DNA from 3 places in the Rossellomorea sp. FS2 genome. Region 1 is predicted to be linked to each of the others. Evidence: riboswitches for the same ligand, from Rfam matches in the RefSeq annotation. Region 1 holds a riboswitch; each other region holds the start of a gene.
What was found. A riboswitch is a leader RNA that binds a small molecule or an ion and turns the genes downstream of it on or off. The one in region 1 is predicted to bind lysine.

Region 1 (6,665 bases):
GAAAACGAAAACAATCGAAATTTATCTTCCGCCGAAAAAAGAGGCCGGCAGGGTGCTCGAAGGAGATGTGGCCGTACAGGTGAGCGAACTGGTACAGCTACTCCGCACGGAAGCGAAAGTTATCTAATCGACCAGCATACCAATACAATCAGGGGGTTATAAGCATGGCAAGAAAAGTAGTAGTACTTGGTGAAGTTCGGGACGGATCATTGCGTAATGTATCTTTCGAGGCCATTGCGGCAGCGAAGACGGTAGCGGAAGGCGGAGAAGTCGTAGGCGTGCTCGTCGGCCAATCGGTGGGTAGCCTCGGTCAAGAATTGGTCCACTATGGAGCGGACCGTGTCATCACCGTCGAAGATGAAAAGCTGGCCCAATATACGCCGGATGGCTATTCACAGGCGTTGATGGCTGTGATCGAACAGGAGTCACCGGAGGGGATCATTTTCGGCCATACGGCACTAGGGAAAGATCTCTCACCGAAGCTCGCAGGCAAACTGAAGACCGGTCTCGTATCCGATGCAACCGATTTGGAACTGGCAGGTGGGAATCTTGTTTTCACAAGACCGATCTATTCTGGGAAAGCCTTTGAGAAAAAAATCGTAACGGACGGAGTGATCTTTGCAACGATCCGACCGAATAATATCGAGCCATTGGCAAAGGATGAGTCACGCACAGGTGACGTGGCTTCCCTATCCGTGGATATCAAGGATCTGCGAACGATCATCAAGGATGTCGTCCGCAAAGCAAGCGAAGGGGTCGACCTGTCAGAGGCGAAAGTCATCATCGCAGGAGGACGCGGCGTGAAGAGTGAAGACGGGTTCAACCCCCTCAAAGAACTTGCCGACGTCCTTGGCGGTGCCGTCGGGGCATCAAGGGGCGCGTGTGATGCAGACTACTGCGATTACTCCCTTCAAATCGGGCAAACCGGCAAAGTCGTCACACCGGATCTTTACATCGCCTGCGGGATTTCCGGAGCGATCCAGCATCTTGCGGGAATGTCCAACTCCAAGGTCATTGTCGCCATCAACAAAGACCCGGAAGCGAACATCTTCAATGTAGCCGACTACGGAATCGTTGGAGACCTGTTCGAAGTGGTACCGCTTCTCACGGAAGAGTTCAAAAAGCTGAAAGTTTCTTCTTCCTGATCTAAAAAGGACTGGGTGTCAGGGTGGAATTTCACCGGATGAACACATAGGATAAGAAAAGAAGAATAAGGAGTGGCGGATGCTTGCTCCTTATTTTATTGGAATGGGGTATAAACCGCTGCCGGCAGGGGGAAAGTAGCTACGAGCAGATTTATAGCATCCTACCGGTTACGGTGATATACTTACGATACATTTTAAGATTTGGGAGGCACATTTAAATGGCTATTACACATGCAACTGATCAAAACTTCACAGCTGAAACAAACTCTGGTCTTGTACTTGCGGACTTCTGGGCTCCATGGTGTGGACCTTGTAAAATGATCGCTCCAGTACTTGAAGAATTGGACAGCGAAATGGGCGAAAAAGTAAAAATCGTCAAAGTAGACGTGGACGAAAACCAAGAAACAGCAGGAAAATACGGCGTAATGAGCATCCCGACTCTCGTCATCCTAAAAGACGGAGAAGTCGTAGATAAAGTCATCGGTTTCCAACCGAAAGAAGCACTTGCTGAACTAGTCAACAAACACGCGTAAGGACGCCACAAAAAGCATCCGGCCCATAGCCGGATGCTTTTTTGATTTATTTAAACAAATTGGTATGGGGAACATTATGTGAAAGATGATGCATACCCGTTTGATTTAGACAGGCGATTCGTCCTTTAAATACGAGAAATATTCAGAGTGAAATGGAGCGGTCTACATTCTTCCTGATGATCAAACCCTTAAAGAAAAAGGAAAACGATTCATCAGCAAGTCCCACAGTAAGGGAAATACCACATATGCCAATGAAGAAAGAGTACACAATGATCAACCACCAAAGAGTGAAATGAAGCGAAGGGCGCTTGACTCCAATGGGAAAAGAGGGATGATCGAGACCCCGCAGGCACGAGGAGGCTCGACACCCTCCCCATGGAAAGCGAGTGCCCGAAGCGCAAAGGAACGGTCCCCTTTTTCCTGATAACCCGATTTTAAAAGGGAGCCGAAATGATTTACCTAATATTCTGTCCCATAGTAGGGGAGTACCCGCACACCCCATTAAAGAAAGAGTACACAATGATCAAGCACCAAAGAGTGAAATGAAGCGAAGGGCGCTTGACTCCAACGGGAAAAGAGGGATGATCGAGACCCCGCAGGCCTGCCGAGGAGGCTCGACACCCTCCCCGTGGAAAGCAAGTGCCCGAAGCGCAATGAAACGGTCTAATCCCAACCGCTCACCATATCCCGAATAGGACCAGCAATCCAATAAGAAAGTACGCTCGATACGAAAATAGAACATCCTCCCTCACCAAAGCCCCAATCATAGAAGTGCTCCGCCAATTCGTGTATACTTCAAGTAAAAGGAAACAACTGATCGACAACCATGAACGATCGTAAGAAAGGGAGAGCGACCGTGAATACAATGATTTCAAATAAATTGGCCCTCTTGCCCGATCAGCCCGGCTGCTACCTCATGAAAGATCGTCAAGGGACGATCATCTACGTAGGAAAAGCCAAGGTGCTGAAAAATCGGGTTCGGTCCTACTTCACCGGGTCCCATGATGCGAAAACCCAGCGCCTCGTCGGTGAAATCGAGGACTTTGAATACATCATGACTTCATCTGACCTCGAAGCACTCGTGCTCGAAATGAATCTGATCAAGAAGTATGACCCGAAATACAACGTCATGCTCAAAGACGATAAAAGCTACCCGTTCATCAAGCTGACCAACGAGCGTCACCCAAGACTCATCACCACCCGCAAGGTACAGCGCGGAAAAGGACGGTACTTCGGTCCGTATCCGAACGCAGGAGCCGCGAACGAAACGAAAAAATTGCTCGATCGCCTGTATCCCCTGCGAAAATGTACCACGCTGCCGGACAGGGCATGCCTTTACTACCATATGGGACAATGCCTGGCGCCGTGCATCAAGGAAGTGAATAATGAAACCTACCGCGAGATGACGGATGAAATCGCCCGTTTCCTGAATGGCGGCTATAAGGAAATCAAGGAACAGCTTTCCGTGAAGATGCAGGAAGCCTCTGAAAAGATGGAATTCGAGCGTGCCATGGAGTTCAGGGATCAGATCCAGCATATCGAGGCAACGATGGAAAAACAAAAGATGACCATGACGGATTTCACCGATCGCGATGTGTTCGGTTACGGCATCGACAAGGGCTGGATGTGCGTCCAGGTGTTCTTCGTGCGGCAAGGGAAACTCATCGAACGGGATGTTTCCCTGTTCCCGATCTATAATGAACCGGAGGATGAGTTCCTTACATTCCTCGGCCAGTTTTATTCCAAGTCCAATCACTTCAAACCGAAGGAAATTTTCCTCCCGGAAGGAATCGATGTAGAACTCGTGGAGAAACTCCTTGAAGTAAGGACCGTCCAGCCGAAGCGCGGGAAGAAGAAGGAACTGGTGCGCCTTGCCGAGAAAAATGCCAAGCAGGCACTGAATGAGAAGTTTGCCCTGATCGAACGGGATGAAGACCGTACGATCAAAGCGGTCGAAAGACTCGGTGAACAGATGGGGATCTATACGCCATTCCGGATCGAGGCATTCGATAACTCCAATATCCAGGGATCGGATCCCGTCTCGGCCATGATCGTGTTCCTGGACGGGAAGCCGGCTAAGAAGGAATACCGGAAGTACAAGATCAAGACCGTCACCGGACCGGATGACTATGAATCCATGAGGGAAGTGATCCGGAGAAGGTATGCGAGGGTATTGAAAGAAGGACTGCCCCTCCCTGACCTGATTGTCATCGATGGCGGGAAGGGACAGATCGAAGCGGCCCGGGAAGTGCTGGAGAATGAACTGGGTCTTGATGTTCCTCTAGGCGGCCTCGCAAAGGACGACAAGCATCAGACATCGGAACTGCTGTACGGGAATCCCCTCCAGATCATTCCTTTGGAGAAACGGAGCCAGGAATTTTATCTGCTTCAGCGCATACAGGATGAAGTCCACCGGTTCGCCATCACCTTCCATCGCCAGCTCAGGGGGAAGAGTGCGTTCCAATCCATGCTGGATGATATTGATGGAATCGGTCCGAAGCGTAAAAAACAGCTGTTGAAACATTTCGGATCGATGAAACGGATGAAGGATGCAACCTTGGAAGAGTTCAGGGAGCTTGGGATCCCGGAGCGTGTCGCCATGCAACTTCATGAAAAACTTCATGATAATGGTGAAAAGGACGTTGATACCCCAAAATGATTGTGCTATAATGAACAAAAATTAAAAACATTATCACTTTTTAAGTGGTGATAGAGGTGCGGACTTCAATAGTACGGTTCACGGAAGAGTATGAGCTCTGGAGATGTGACTGGAAAGGGGAGGACCGCCGAAGTGAAGCCGCACTCATATCGGCTGCGCTGGTTCTGCATTTAATAGATGCAGGATTGTCAAGATGATTCATCTTGGAGAGCTATCTCACAATGCCGACTGAACCTTTTTTGTTCGTATGCAGTGTTCAAAAAGCAATGAGATGCTTCGTCTCATTGCTTTTTTTTATACCTGCTGCATGACGGTGTCCCCGACATGGGGATGCCAAAAGCCGGAATCAGATAGTAGCTCTAGTCCATCAGGGTGCTCCGCATCCAATCAAGAAGAAAGAGGGAGAAGCATTGGGTATAATCGTTCAGAAATTTGGCGGAACTTCGGTGGGATCAGTGGAACGAATTCAGCATGTGGCTTCACGTGTGGTGGAAGAGAAGGAAAAGGGGAATGACGTCGTCGTCGTCGTTTCAGCAATGGGAAAAACGACGGATGCCCTTGTAGGCATGGCAAAGGAAATCTGCTCGCAGCCGAGCAAACGTGAAATGGATATGCTTCTGTCTACAGGAGAGCAGGTGACCATCTCACTATTGACGATGGCCCTTATCCAAGTCGGCCAGGATGCCATTTCGTTTACGGGCTGGCAGGCCGGGATCGAGACGGAGTCCATCCACAGCAATGCCAGGATCACCAATATCCACACGGAAAAATTGGCATCCCATCTGTATGAAGGGAAGGTCGTCATCGTGGCAGGATTCCAGGGAATGACTGCATCAGGAGAAATCACCACCCTTGGCCGGGGCGGATCCGATACGACGGCCGTCGCCATCGCAGCAGCCCTGAAGGCGGAACGCTGCGATATTTATACGGACGTAGATGGGGTCTACACATCCGACCCCCGTTATATAAAAGGAGCCAGGAAGCTTTCCAGCATCTCCTATGATGAAATGCTGGAGCTTGCCAATCTTGGGGCGGGCGTCCTCCATCCGAGGGCCGTGGAATTTGCCAAAAACTATCAGATTCCATTAGAAGTCCGTTCAAGCATCGAGAGGATCGAAGGTACTTATATTGAGGAGGAAGCAAGCATGGAACAAAATCTAGTTGTACGCGGCGTAGCGTTCGAGAATGAAATCACAAGGGTGACGGTCTTCGGTCTGAATAATGCGTTGAAGGGGCTGTCATCGATCTTCACCACACTGGCGGAGCATCACCTGAATGTCGATATCATCATCCAGAGTCAAACAGAACAAAATACGACCAATCTGTCGTTCTCCATCAAAGGGCATGATCTTGAAGAGACCCTCGAGGTCCTTGAACAGCACAAAGAATCCCTCGGCTTCACCCATGTGGAACATGAAGGGGGACTGTCGAAGGTATCCATCGTAGGATCGGGCATGATCTCGAATCCTGGTGTCGCAGCAGAAATGTTCGAAGTGCTCGCAGATAACGGGATCACCATCAAGATGGTGAGCACATCTGAAATCAAAGTATCCGTCGTCGTGGACGAGGATCTCATGAATAAAGCGGCACAGGTGCTGCACTCCTCTTTCCATCTTGATGAAGTGAAAGTGGAAGAAATCACTCTGTGATCATCAAAAGGCAGGCCCGCTCCTCATGGGAGCGGGCCTGCCTTCTGTGGTCATTCGACCCGGTCTTTGTCATCCCAGACAGCTGTGATCTTGACGGTCTGGTTTCGCTTATGTAGTTCATCAGTCGCTTCTGTGACGAATTTATTCTGCATTTGGACAAATTCGGCAAGGAAGCCCGTTTCCAATTTGAAGGAGGCATCCGATTTCAATGAATTGCGGCGCTTGACGAATTCCCCGCTGAGTTCGAACGTGATTTCGTTCTTCTTCTGGTCGATGATGGCGAGATCTCCCCATCCTGCTTCACGGAAGAAAGATATCAGTTCATCATTGGATGGCAGGGGGAATTTCCTGGCAAGCTGTTTTCCGCCCCAGTACAGAATATCGGGTGTGTGTTTCCCGAGGATATCGGGTAGCAGCAGATCGCGTATCAGTTCATATCCGAAGATGGGAACGGACTGGGACTCTACGACTTCTTCTTTTTTCTGTTCCAAATATATCCCCTCTTTCTATAAAACTATTATATACATGAGAGGGGAATTAATCATCCCATACTCGAAAAAAAGTGTTCATGGGATATTTTGCCGCAATAATAAATCCTGTCTGTTTTGATTGAATTTTCTTACGATTTTGTGACAATTTCCGGACGAAATTATTTTTCCGATATTGTCGAATTTATGTA
Region 2 (6,665 bases), on a different contig from region 1:
CACCCTTCTCGGTGCAGCGGGCAAGTACGGGAATTTTGTCGGTCATATGGTGATCGAAGTGGATTCTTCAAGCAAGAAAATCCTCACGAGGAAAGCCGGGCTCTATGCGTATGAAGATCTTCCTGAGACCGGGGTTGAGCCGGATGAAAAACGAAGGTGGGTACTGGAGGGTCAAGCATTACTGGAGGAAGAAATTGCTGATCTGAAAACAGGGCTCTCCGTCGACTGGTATGCTCCGTCGCCGCTACCACTCCTTCTCAGTGAAGCGCTCATGGAGTGGACAGATGCCGATTGTTCGTTCGTGAATGCGGGACTCCTCATGGAAGGCCTGCAAACAGGGGCCGTCACAAAGAGGGACCTGCATCACATCCTGCCACACCCGATTAATCCGTGTCTGATCACGCTCACGGGAGAAGAGCTGAAGGAGATCATCACGCTCACCTTAAATGAATCGTGGCCAGCTCTTGAAGTGAAAGGTCTGGGATTCAGGGGTAAGGTCCTCGGGCAATTCGTTTACACCAATATCAGCTTTACTGAAGGTGATCTGTTGGTGGAAGGAGAGCGTCTTGATCCTCATGAGAGCTACAAGGTGGCACTGCCGGATATGTTTACATTCGGTCACTTCTTCCCTTCTCTAAAAACAAAACCGAAAAAGTATTTCATGCCTGAGTTCTTGCGGGATGTCCTTGGGTGGAAACTCGGCAAAATGAATAATTGAAGCAACAGGTTTTCCTTTCTTCTATGAATAATCCTTGCAATAGGTAATTATACCTTGCAGAATTACAGGTTTCCTTTATAATGGACATATTAGTAAATTTTGTCGAAAAATGAAGGGGATATATAGGAGATTAGTATGATGCTCATTTCTACAAGGTCCATCAGATCCGGCATGGTTCTAGGTTCACCGGTCTATAACATGAGAGGAAAGATGCTGATTCATGATCGCGTGCCGCTCACGGACCGCATGATTCAGCGGCTGTTAGAGTTGAATATTCAATATGTTTATATCGAAGATTCTCTTTCCCATGGAATCGAGGTCAAAGAGACCGTTTCAAAGAAAGTGAGACAGGAGACGATCAAAAGCATCGAGAAGGCATTCAGTCAGGTCAAGCAATCGGGCATCCCGAAAAGCGTGTTGTTTGAGGAGAGTGCTAGGCAAATGACTGGCATCATCGGAGTCGTCCTGCAGGAAGTCAAGGAGAACAATGACCTTCTGACGATCCTGACAGATGTTTTCTCCTATGATTCTTATATCTTCCATCATTCGTTCAATGTGACACTCTATACCCTTTCGATCGGCCTTAAGCTGAATCTTCCCCAAAAGCAGCTCGAACAGCTCGGGGTTGGAGCGATTCTTCATGATATCGGCAAAATGTGCATATCGGAGGAAATCCTCATGAAGCCGGGCAGACTGACGGAAGCGGAATTTGCTGAAATCAAACTCCATTCCGAGAGGGGATTTGAAATCCTCCGCGGCCTTCATTCGGTGTCCATCCTCGTAGCGCACTGTGCGTATCAGCACCATGAGAGGTTGGACGGCTCAGGATATCCCAGGGGAATCAAGGAAGAAGACATCCATCCATTCGCCAAGATCATTGCGGTCGCCGACGTCTTTGACGCCATGACCTCCAACCGGGTATACCGGGATGCCATGCTTCCCCATCAGGCGCTCGAGATCCTTTATGCAGGAGCGGGGACCCTGTTCGACAGGGAGGTCATCGAAGCCTTCAGGCGCTCCGTGGCCATCTATCCGAATGGGATGATCATCGAGCTGAATGATGATCGGAAAGCCATCGTGGCCGAGCAGAATCAAGGGGTGACCGACCGTCCTGTTGTACGGATCGTCGAAGAGCGGGGAGAACGTCTGGAAACCCCTTATGAAATCGATTTGAGCAAGGAATTTGATATCATCATCACGGGCTTTGATCCGGATTTTGAAGTCGGGATCCCTTCCCGTACATGACCCCCCTCTATCGTGGGGTCTTTTTTGCGTTGAATGGTTTAAAATATTTCCATATAGGGAATATCCATTGTCAAAGACCCGGCAGTTTGATATAGTTGTATAGAAAATTTTATAAGCAACCACATCATCAATCCGATGGGGTAGAGGCGCAGGGTTCATTAGTAAGCTGTTTGAGGATGACAACTGAGAGAACAGATGAAAGGGAACTTTTGCCGAAGTAGCCATGTATGTCGAATGCATGGGTGCTGGGGTTATCTTGAAAAAGGATGACACTGTCATTATAGAGGTACTCTATAATGGGGAGCTACAGATCGTGATGGAGCACTTACGTTACTGACAAGGTAATGATAGTATCTCTATCATTGCCTTTTTTGTTTGCCTTCTATCATGTTTCAGCACTTCCCCCCTATCAATTCATAGGAGGAACTCATGGAAAACACCATTTACTCATTGATCCCGCCACTCTTGGCCATCTTGATGGTCGTACTGACGCGGAGGGTACTTTTATCCCTCGGTGTAGGGATTGTAGCATCAGCACTCTTAATAGCCAATTTTTCAATCGTAGAAACGATCTCCCTCGTATGGGATGGTTTCATCGGGAATCTATACGCAGATGGAGAATGGAATAAAGGGAATATCTTCATCATCCTTTTCCTGCTTCTGCTTGGTATCATCACGGCATTCATCAATATCACGGGCGGAAGCCGTGCCTTCGGTGAATGGGCCATCAAGCGAGTGAAGACCCGCAGGGGTGCACAACTCCTTGCAGCCGTACTCGGTATCATCATCTTCATCGACGATTATTTTAATGCACTTGCGGTCGGTCAGGTAGCACGTCCTGTCACGGACCGTCACAATATTTCAAGGGCAAAACTTGCCTATATCATTGATTCGACTTCAGCTCCCATTTGTGTGGTTTCACCGGTTTCAAGCTGGGGGGCGTACATCATCGGCATCATGGGGACGATCCTGGCTGCGCATAATGTGACCGACATTTCGGCATTTTCTGCCTTCGTGCAAGTTGTTCCGATGAACTTTTACGTTTGGGCCACGATCCTTTTCGTATTGTTGATTGCCATCAGGGGCATCGACTTTGGGAAAATGCGTGAGCATGAAGTGAAAGCGATCCAGACAGGTGAGCTGTATGATGCATCAAAAGAAATCCCAGGAGAACTTAAAAATGAGCTTCCCGTCAGCCCAAGGGGAACAGTCGGTGACCTTGTCTGGCCGATTGTTGCTCTCGTCGTCGGAACGGTCGGTGCCATGCTGTGGACCGGATACCGTGCGGTGGGATCCTTCGATCTTCTCAAAGTGTTCGAGAACACCGATGTAACACTTTCGCTGATTCTCGGAGGGGTTGTCGGATTTATCGTTTCCCTGCTCTTCTTCCTCAGACAGGTGAGTATGAAAGGCGTGGAAGGGAGTGCACTCGGTAAAGGGATCATCGAGGGGGTTAAGTCGATGTTGCCAGCCGTTTACATCCTGTTCTTCGCTTGGACGATCGTTACGCTGATCGGAGAATTGGAGACAGGGAAGTATCTTGCGGGTCTCGTTGAACAATCGAGCATACCTGTAGCGGCCCTGCCTTTCATCCTGTTCGTTGTGGCTGGATTCATGGCCTTTTCGACGGGAACTTCCTGGGGATCCTTCGGGTTGCTTCTCCCGATTGCAGGTGAGATTGCGGCCAATACGGATATCACGATCCTGCTTCCATCCATGGCGGCCGTCCTTGCCGGAGCGGTATTCGGAGACCACTGCTCTCCGATTTCGGATACTACCATCCTTTCCTCCACCGGAGCAGGGAGCAATCACATCGACCACGTCCTCACCCAGCTGCCATATGCCCTCATTGCAGCGGGTGCAGCGGCAGTCGGCTATCTTGTCCTCGGATTCACCGAGAACACGTGGCTCGGGCTGCTGACGGTCATCGTGCTTGTCGTGGGTGTGTCGTTCCTGATCGGGAAGAAATCAGAAACAGTGGCAGAACAGCATTAGCAGGAAGCCGGGAATTCATCCCGGCTTCTTTTTTTTGGGGGATGATGGGGAGTCAGCCGTTCTCCGCAGGTACATCTTCACATGGGGAAAGAGGCGTGGTGAATAAGTAATGCATTCTCTTGTAATGTGTCAGAATTATGAAAAATCTCTTTGACAATTGTCCTAGAACTAGCTATACTGTCTTTAGATTTAATGTTCAGAAAATATAAAAATTTCAATCGAATCCGATTGGAATGACACAGGGGGAAATAAGATGGAAAATCGCAGTCAGTTCGGCACCCGTGCAGGTTTTATCATGGCGGCTGTCGGATCCGCCATCGGACTAGGGAATATCTGGCGATTCCCGGCAGTCGCCTATGAGAACGGAGGAGGGGCATTCTTCATCCCGTATCTATTTGCCCTCTTAACGGCGGGGATTCCGCTTTTGATCATGGAATTCACGATCGGGCATAAATATCGAGGGTCCGCTCCGCTCTCTTATTTCAGGATGAACCGCAAGCTTGAATGGCTTGGTTGGTGGCAGGTTGCCATTGCGTTTATTATCTCGACCTACTACTCGGTCATCATTGCATGGGCCATGTCTTACAGCGTATTCTCCTTCAATCTTGGATGGGGAGATGATACAGAAGGGTTTCTTTTCGGGAAATATTTGAATTTGTCAGCGGATGCCGGACAGACGGGAAGCATTGTACCTGGAGTGTTCATTCCATTGGTCATCGTTTGGGCGGTGGCGTTGGGGATTCTCTTCCGGGGAGTTAAGAAAGGAATTGAAGTAGCCAATAAGATTTTCATTCCTGCACTTGTTATTATCTTTTTAATCATTGTAATCAGAGCCGTCACTCTTCCTGGTGCAATGGAAGGTCTGGATGCATTCTTCAAACCTGATTTCTCAAAGATCGCTGATCCAAGCGTATGGGTAGCAGCATATGGACAGATTTTCTTCAGTTTATCCATTGCATTCGCCATCATGATTACGTACTCAAGTTATCTTCCGAAGAAGTCAGATATCACCAACAATGCGTTCATCACTGGATTTGGTAACTCCAGTTTTGAGTTGCTGGCCGGTATTGGGGTTTTTGCAGCACTAGGATTCATGGCTCAATCCCAAGGTCTTTCCGTCCAGGATGTCGTTAGTGGGGGCGTTGGTCTCGCCTTTGTAGTGTTTCCGCAGATCATCAATTCTTTTCCTGCACTCAATGGGTTATTCGGCTTCCTTTTCTTCGCATCTCTCGTCTTAGCCGGTTTGACCTCTCTTATTTCAATCACAGAGACATATGTCGCAGCGGTCTCAGAGAAATTTGGAATCTCCCGCAAGAAGGCTGTCTTGTTCGGCGGTGGACTTTCGGCAATTGTCTCTATTCTATTTGCGACTCAGAACGGGTTGCGCTTCCTCGATGTAGCTGACTACTTCATCAACCAATTCGGAGTAGCATTCGTCGGCTTGATCGAAGTCATCGTGGTCGTTTGGTTCCTGCGCAAACTCAATCCGCTTCAGGCGCACGCCAATGAAATCTCTGATATCCGTCTCGGAGCCTGGTGGAAGGTTTGTCTAGGAGTCATCACACCGGTTGTCCTCGGTTTCATGATGTTTGGTTTGTTCAAAATCAATCTTCTGAAACAATTTGACACTGAAAACGGAAACTATGAAGGGTATCCAGATATGTTCATCAACTTAAGCGGATGGGCTGTTGCAGCCTTTGCCCTTGTACTTGGATTCCTCTTTACCGTCAAGCGTTGGAGCTCCAAAACAGAAGCTGACACCACATACAAGGAGGTAAGCTAATGGGTACAGGAGCAATCATCAGCATGATCGTTGGTATCGTAATCATTTGGGGCGGACTTGTAGCGAGCATAGCCAATGCCGTCATCAGTTCGAAAAAGCAGAAGCAGGCATAAGGAAAAAGCAGACGATGGGATGATCTCCCTTGTCTGCTTTTTTTATTCTCCCTTGGACCGATCCTTCCGCTCCCACATTTTCAGATGGGGATACGGGTCGAAGGACCACTCAGTGATTCCATTGTCTTTGTACATACCATAATGAAGGTGGGGCGGGAATTTTCCTGCCGTCCCCGGGGGGCCGTATCCGGAACTTCCCACTCCTCCGATCACCGTGCCGGGCTCAACGACCTGTCCGATCTTCAGATCTTTGGAGAATCCGTTCAGATGTGCATAATAGTGATACGTATTATTGATATCACGTATTCCGATGCGCCATCCCCCATATCGATTCCATCCTTTCATTTCGACGATGCCGTATGAAGTCGACCGGACCGGTACCCCGTAATCGGCAAACAGGTCTGTGCCTTCATGCATCCGTTTACCTCCCCAACCCCGGGCATCACCCCATGTATTCCGGTAGCTGTAGTTATACCTCTGGGGGAGCGGGAATGCTTTCGCGTTGAGGTGGATCGTGTCGAACTTCTTGTACACCAGTGCTTTTCCCATGATGATACTGACAGTCTTATCCCGCTTGTAATACTCCCATAGGGCAAGCTTCACATTATCGTGATCGATCCCGTAGCGGAGAATGAAGTGGGAAAGGGATGCAAGGCGATCCTCATCACTCAGCAGGCTGGCTTTCCCGTCAAGGTCTCCATCGCGACCGAACCCGTCGAATAGGGAGATGGTCAATGGATTGGCATCTTCCCGGTTGGGATTGAGGGCGCCGGTCCATGTTTCAGGGCTGATGTGAATGGAGATCGGCGAG
Region 3 (6,665 bases), on a different contig from region 1:
GAGAAGGGTCTATACCGACGAAGACATCGAAACGCTTCTCCTCCTCTCGAGCCTGAAGTCCACGGGTCTATCCATAGAGGAGATGACCGATATCGTGAAGGCGAGAAAGATTGCCCTTCCCAACAGAGAGAAAAAGAACGATGAATACCGTAAGTCCGTACAGAAGAAAATTGCGATCCTTCACAAGCACATCCAAGTCATGGAACTGCAAAAGCAGGAAATCGAGAAGATCATCCAGGCTAGCGAGGAAAAGATCAGGCACTATGAAGGATTGATAAAATAGTTTCTCTCCCAGATCCGCCACGATCGTTCAGACCTCATTTTTAGGTTAATAATGGAAAATAAGCAAAATGACCTGATAGGATTAGAAGGATTCACGGAAGAAGTGGTAGAATGAATGGAGATAGACCAACCCGCACTTGAAACCAGAGTGAGGACATGGAGAGGAGAGACTGAACCTGTGACGAAGAAAAAAAGTGAATCCCTGGAGTGGATCAAGGCACTGGCCATCGCCATCATCCTGGTGGTCATCGCCCGTTCCTTCCTTATCACCCCGATCGTGGTTGAAGGGGCATCCATGAATACGACCCTTCAGGATAAAGACCGGATGATCGTAACCAAGATCGGTGATCCGAAGCGGTTCGATATCGTTGTGTTCCACGCCAATGAGCAGCAGGATTACATCAAGCGCGTCATCGGGCTGCCCGGTGATACGATCGAATTTAAAAATGACACACTTTACGTCAATGGCAAGGCCTATGATGAACCTTACCTCGACGACCAAAAAATGGCCAGAGCAGGCGACCTGACCGAACCGTTCAAGCTGGAAGATACGGCAGTCGGCCAAAAGACCGTCCCGGAAGGCACCGTCTTCGTCATGGGGGACAACCGCCAGAACAGCGAAGACAGCCGCATGATCGGAGCCATCCCCATGGATCAGATCGTGGGAAAAACGAATTTGATCTACTATCCGTTTAAGGATTTTAAGATTATTCATAACTAATAAGAAGCGCCGGGATCCTCATCCCCGCGCTTCTTTCTTGTTTTATTGAAGGTTTCCACTCAGGCAAGCGGAGGAAGAATAATGTAGATGGATCGATGTTCCTCCGGGTAGCAAAAAAACCGAACCCCCTATACAAAAAAGAGAATTCGGATTTTCAGTTGAACTTTATAAATCAGCTAAGTTGTTTTAATGTTCGCTTCAAAAACTCCCTCGTACGCTCCTGCTTCGGATGGTTGAAGATCTGTTCCGGCGGGCCTTCTTCGGCGATGACGCCTTTGTCCATGAAGACGACGCGGTCGGATACTTCCTTGGCGAATTCCATTTCGTGCGTCACGATGAGCATGGTGAGGCCGGATCCGGCTAGCTCCTTCATGACCCTTAATACTTCACCGACCATCTCAGGATCGAGTGCGGATGTCGGCTCATCGAAGAGCATGACATCCGGCTCCATGGAAAGGGCGCGCGCGATGGCGACGCGCTGCTTCTGGCCCCCTGAGAGCTGTTTCGGGCTGGCGTTGACATATTGGCTCATGCCAACGACGTCCAAGTATTTCAAGGCGACCTTTTCCGCTTCCTCTTTGGAGCGCTTCAGTACCTTGACCTGGCCGACGACGCAGTTCTTCAAGACATTGTGGTTGTTGAACAGGTTGAACTGCTGGAACACCATGCCCAGGTTTTGGCGGTATGCGAAGATATCATGCTTGCTGTCGAGGATATTCTCCCCGTTGTAGATGATCTGACCGCCGCTCGGTTTTTCCAACAGATTGATGCAGCGGAGAAGGGTGGATTTACCGGAACCGGAGGAACCGATGATGCTCACCACTTCCCCTTTTTTCACTGAAAAGTCGATGTCCTTGAGCACTTCATGGGTGCCGAAGGATTTGTTCAAATGCTGGATGTCTATGACGTTTTCCACAGGGCTTCCTCCTTCTCCTTATTTGGCTTTCGCATCTACCATTGTATAGCTGTCCGGTCCGTCGAGCTTCTTCTCGAAGTGACGGAGGATCTTGGTCACGGCGAATGTCATGACGAAGTAGATCATACATGCGACGAAGAATGATTCGAAGTAACGGAAATTGTTCCCTGCCACGGATTTGGTCAGGAAGTACAGCTCCGATACAGAAATGACATTCAGGACGGATGTATCTTTGATGTTGATGATAAAATGATTCCCCGTTGCCGGCAGGATATTACGGATGACCTGAGGCATGACGACATTCCACATCGTCTGCACATGGTTCATCCCGATGGCCTGGGCAGCCTCGAATTGCCCCTTGTCGATGGAGATGATCCCACCGCGGACGATTTCGGCCATATAGGCACCCGTATTGATGGAGACGACGATGAAAGCCGCCACCATGACGTTCATATCGAATCCGAAGGCCATGGCCGAACCGTAATAGATGACCATTGCCTGTACAATCATCGGCGTGCCCCGGAAGAATTCGATGTAGATGGATAATACGATGTTCACGACTTTGAGGATGACCTTCTTCGGTCCGCGTTCAGGGACAGGGATGGTCCGGATGACGCCTGCCAACAGGCCTATGGCGGCACCGATCACGGTACCGACAAAGGCGATCAACAAGGTCACACCCGCTCCTCGCAAGAACATGGCCCAGTTGTCTGTAATAATTCTGATGATCCACTCTAAGCTCATTGTTCTCCTCCTTCTTCATATTGCCTGACCGGCAACATGATTACTGTTCTGCAGGCTGGTTCTTGATGGCCTGATCCATGATCTCTGTACGTTCATCTTCTGAAATATCTTTCAATGCTTTATTGATTTCTTCCGTGAGGTCGCTTCCTTTTTCCACTCCTACAGCTACGGCCGTATCATCTTCTGATGTTTTGAACCCATCATTGAATTCAACCATGGCGAAATCGTCATTTGCTGTTGAAGCACTCACTGCTTCCGGACGTTCCGATACATATCCATCGATAATGCCTGATTGAAGGGCAACCCTCATGGCAGGGAAGTTATCCATGGCTGTTTCTTTGGAAACCCCTTTGATCTGATCGATCACAGAGTAGTGGAAGGTGTTCAATTGTGCTGTCACCTTAGCCCCTTTGAAGTCTTGGATCGACTTGGCTCCTTCATATTTACCGCCTTTTTTCACGACCATCACAAGATCGGATTTGTAGTAGTTATCAGAGAAGTCGATGGCTTTTTTACGCTCAGCTGTCGGGGACATCCCTGCGACAATGGCGTCGATCTTACCTGAGTTCAGGGCAGGAACGAGTCCGTCCCACTCTGTTTTCACAACAACGAGTTCTTTGCCCATTTTATCTGCAAGCTTTTTCGCCATTTCCACGTCATACCCGCCGGCATATTCCTTGCTTCCTTTGATTTTAACCGCTCCATTGGCGTCTGATTTCTGTGACCAGTTGAATGGTGCGTATCCTGCTTCAAGACCTACAGTGAATGTGTCTTTGTCTTCCGAACCTGAAGCGCCGCTTTTCCCGCAGCCTGCCAACATAACCAGTGCCGAAACCAACAATAATGCGAAGATCGTTGCTCTTTTTTTCATTCTTTTCGTCCCCCTATTTTTTGTAAATGCTTTTGGACAAACAAAAAACGGCCTGAGATCAACTCAGGCCGTAGTATACGAAGTCACCCATAAGTCCTCTCTATTCCCCAATGAGATAGCACAACTCAATAAACCGGGACGTTTATTGAGACAGTCCTGCAGCTCTTAACTGCAGACCCAGCAGGTCATACCGAGACATATGAACCCACTTCGGCGACATTTCCTTCTCCCTGACATCGACGCTTCTCGAGCTCCGCCAAGGACTGTTAAATATCGCACCTCTACCTCACTATTCATAGCGAGGTCTTATTAAATTTTCTCTAACAGTCTACAATTAAACCAGGAAACTGTCAATCCATTGAACTAGTTATTTTCCTGATTTCCAAAGATTACACCCGTTACCAAATCGACATCCACTCAGAAAGTCCCAGGTTTGATATACTATACTCAGACCATTTTTCAGTAAGGAGAGTGCCGGATTGGAGATCTATGTCGATTCCACCATCATTACAGCCCTGCTGTTCATCGGCTTCTTATTCACCCTGATTATGATCGGATCTTACGGATTTACCCACAAGCGGGATATGACCCTGAATATGTTCTTCCTGGCCAAATGTTGCCAGATCCTGGCGGTATCCTTAATGGTGTTCCGGGGCGATATTTCCGATGTGCTATCGATATGGTTGGCCAACATCGTTCTTTATACGGGGACATCTTTGGAAGTTGCAGCGCTAGTGAATCTTCAGGGCTATTTACGTCCTAAGATGAGGCTCATCTATATATATGTGACGATCGTCGGGATTATGGGCTTTTCCATCTTATTTATCTTTTACAATACAGAGTCTGTCCGCATCGCCTACTATTCGTTCCTGACGGCCATCCTCCTTTCACCGGTTTGTCTGGTCGGTTTCAGGAGTTCATCCCTTCTGATGAAGGTTGTGAGCCTGCTTTATGGAGTTGGCGTCATCTTCTCCATCGTCCGGGGATTCAGTTCATTTTTCATCCCAATCCAATCCTTTACCCTTTATAATCCCGGGGTCCTTCAATTGATTGTCCTGCTTTCTTTTTATGTTTTATCGAATTTGATGAATCTTGCCTTCCTTCTTCTGATGAAGGAAAAGGTCGACCGGGAACTCGTCATCCTGGCAAACCAGGATGATCTGACAGGAGTACTGAATAGACGGGCATTCACCAGAAGCGCAGAAGATCTTGTTCGTCACAACAAAAAAGGGTTGCAACACTCGTTCCTTCTCTTTGATGTCGATCATTTTAAACAGATCAACGATACATATGGTCACTTGGCAGGGGATCAAGTCCTTCAAGATATGACCACAACGATACAGGGTCAATTAACGGATAAGGACCTGTTTGGACGATATGGTGGAGATGAATTCGCCATCTTGCTTGTTGATAAAGGGATAGAGGCTTCAAATCGCTTTACTGAACAATTGATTTCTTCTCTCCACTCAACCAAGAGCATCGTCCCATATCAAGTCAGTATAGGCATCACCACCTTCGAGACCTCAACCTTGGAAGAGCTTTATGCCTGTTGTGATGAAGCCTTGTATGAAGCAAAAAAAGCGGGCCGTAATCAATTCAAGAGATGGTGACCGGCGGATACCTCCTCGTGACATCAGTCCCCAGGTGTGACATAATAGTGTTTAAATATGCAACAGATTAGGAGTATGTCGGACATGAAAGCTCTCTTAATAGCACCTTATAGCGGAATGGCTGAAGTCAGCAAGCAGCTTGACCTCCCTCCAGACGTGAAGATGGACGTCACTGTCGCCAACCTCGAGGAGGGAGCTGACTTTGCACGTCAAACGATGCTGGAGGAGTACGATATCATCATCAGCCGCGGGGGCACGGCACTGGCAATCGAACAGGTTGCTTCCCTACCGGTGATCCATATTCAAATATCAGGCTACGATATGCTACGCGTCTTTACGCTGATTAAAAACATCGGAAAGAAAGTCGCGCTAGTCGGATTTGCGTCTGTTACACAAGGGGCCGCAACTCTTTGCAATATCCTTGAATACGACATTGAAGTAAAGACCATTGCCAACAGGACGGAAGTGAAGCCACTCCTCGAATCCCTCAAGGAAGCCGGTTATGAATCCATCATAGGAGATGTGGTAACCGTGCAAGCTGCCGAATCCATGGGCCTTCATGGAGTGCTCATCACTTCAGGAAAAGAGGCATTGATCCAAGCAATTGAGGAAGGAAGACGTGCTTTCCAGCTTTCCAAAAAGGTAAGGCATAATTACGATATCTTCCATCAGCTTTTTCATGAATTCCCTTACCCAACTGCCGTAATCGGAAAAGACCTCCTGATTCATGAGCGAAATGCGGCTTACCGTGCGTATCTTGATGACAATGCCTTAACCCAATCAACCATTAAACTCCCACTGGAAGATGTGTTGAGTACAGGAAAGAACCAGTGGTTGAAACTTGAACACGGGAACCAGTTTTTAGTGGTTCAACTTTTCAAACTCACGGATACGAAAGCCGGAATGATGTGCTTTGTCAGAGGAAACCCATCCGACAGGAAGCCGATATCGATCGATATTGGACCGAATGCCTCTCCAATAATTGGAGAAAGCCTCTATTCACGGGATCTGGCTAGACAATTGAAACGACTGAGCTCAATGCCACTCTCCATCATCGGTGATAAAGGAACAGGCAAATCGACGGTGGCAGAAAACATTCACCACCAACGATTTGGGCACGCCGCTCCTCTAATCAGCATCGACGCCGCTTTGCTCGATGAACATGCTTTGAGCGAATTGAAACAAATCCTTTTGCCTATCCAGGCAGGGAGCATTGTGGTTCTAAACCAGGATAAAAGCCAGCACGTGGAAGAATTCACGAGTTTGTTGACATCCTATTCTCATCGTATGCAGGTCATATTTATCCAGGAAGATGCCGGGCAGGATGTAACGATCGAAACGCAAAGTATCCACTTAGCCCCATTATCAAGACGAAAAGAGGACATCCCGGTCTTCGCCCATTATTTCTTAACGGCCTTACATGCTCAAAACGGAAGTGAAACCGTAGGGATAAAGCCTGAAGCCATGACCTTGTTGAAGGAATATGATTGGCCCGGGAATCTCCATGAACTGAAGCAAGCG

Region 2: it holds a riboswitch for lysine, as region 1 does, so the genes downstream of both, ACNA6I_RS18615 (Na+/H+ antiporter NhaC family protein) here and ACNA6I_RS01075 (aspartate kinase) in region 1, are expected to answer to the same signal.
Region 3: it holds a riboswitch for lysine, as region 1 does, so the genes downstream of both, ACNA6I_RS21840 (transporter substrate-binding domain-containing protein) here and ACNA6I_RS01075 (aspartate kinase) in region 1, are expected to answer to the same signal.

Annotation. Positions count from the first base shown of each region.
Region 1 covers NZ_JBLRVS010000001.1:212,023-218,687, forward strand. Annotated here, with positions in the region: gene ACNA6I_RS01050 (electron transfer flavoprotein subunit beta/FixA family protein) at 1-127, shown strand, start outside; gene ACNA6I_RS01055 (electron transfer flavoprotein subunit alpha/FixB family protein) at 165-1,145, shown strand; gene trxA (thioredoxin) at 1,364-1,678, shown strand; gene ACNA6I_RS01065 (hypothetical protein) at 2,202-2,420, opposite strand; gene uvrC (excinuclease ABC subunit UvrC) at 2,535-4,337, shown strand; lysine riboswitch at 4,381-4,559, shown strand; gene ACNA6I_RS01075 (aspartate kinase) at 4,748-5,986, shown strand; gene ACNA6I_RS01080 (YslB family protein) at 6,037-6,477, opposite strand.
Region 2 covers NZ_JBLRVS010000005.1:436,854-443,518, forward strand. Annotated here, with positions in the region: gene ACNA6I_RS18605 (bifunctional metallophosphatase/5'-nucleotidase) at 1-718, shown strand, start outside; gene ACNA6I_RS18610 (HD-GYP domain-containing protein) at 854-1,963, shown strand; lysine riboswitch at 2,097-2,278, shown strand; gene ACNA6I_RS18615 (Na+/H+ antiporter NhaC family protein) at 2,393-3,958, shown strand; gene ACNA6I_RS18620 (sodium-dependent transporter) at 4,212-5,741, shown strand; gene ACNA6I_RS18625 (methionine/alanine import family NSS transporter small subunit) at 5,741-5,854, shown strand; gene ACNA6I_RS18630 (M23 family metallopeptidase) at 5,897-6,665, opposite strand, start outside.
Region 3 covers NZ_JBLRVS010000007.1:490,919-497,583, forward strand. Annotated here, with positions in the region: gene ACNA6I_RS21820 (MerR family transcriptional regulator) at 1-283, shown strand, start outside; gene lepB (signal peptidase I) at 461-1,003, shown strand; gene ACNA6I_RS21830 (amino acid ABC transporter ATP-binding protein) at 1,176-1,919, opposite strand; gene ACNA6I_RS21835 (amino acid ABC transporter permease) at 1,938-2,663, opposite strand; gene ACNA6I_RS21840 (transporter substrate-binding domain-containing protein) at 2,704-3,534, opposite strand; lysine riboswitch at 3,643-3,826, opposite strand; gene ACNA6I_RS21845 (GGDEF domain-containing protein) at 4,014-5,144, shown strand; gene ACNA6I_RS21850 (PrpR N-terminal domain-containing protein) at 5,229-6,665, shown strand, end outside.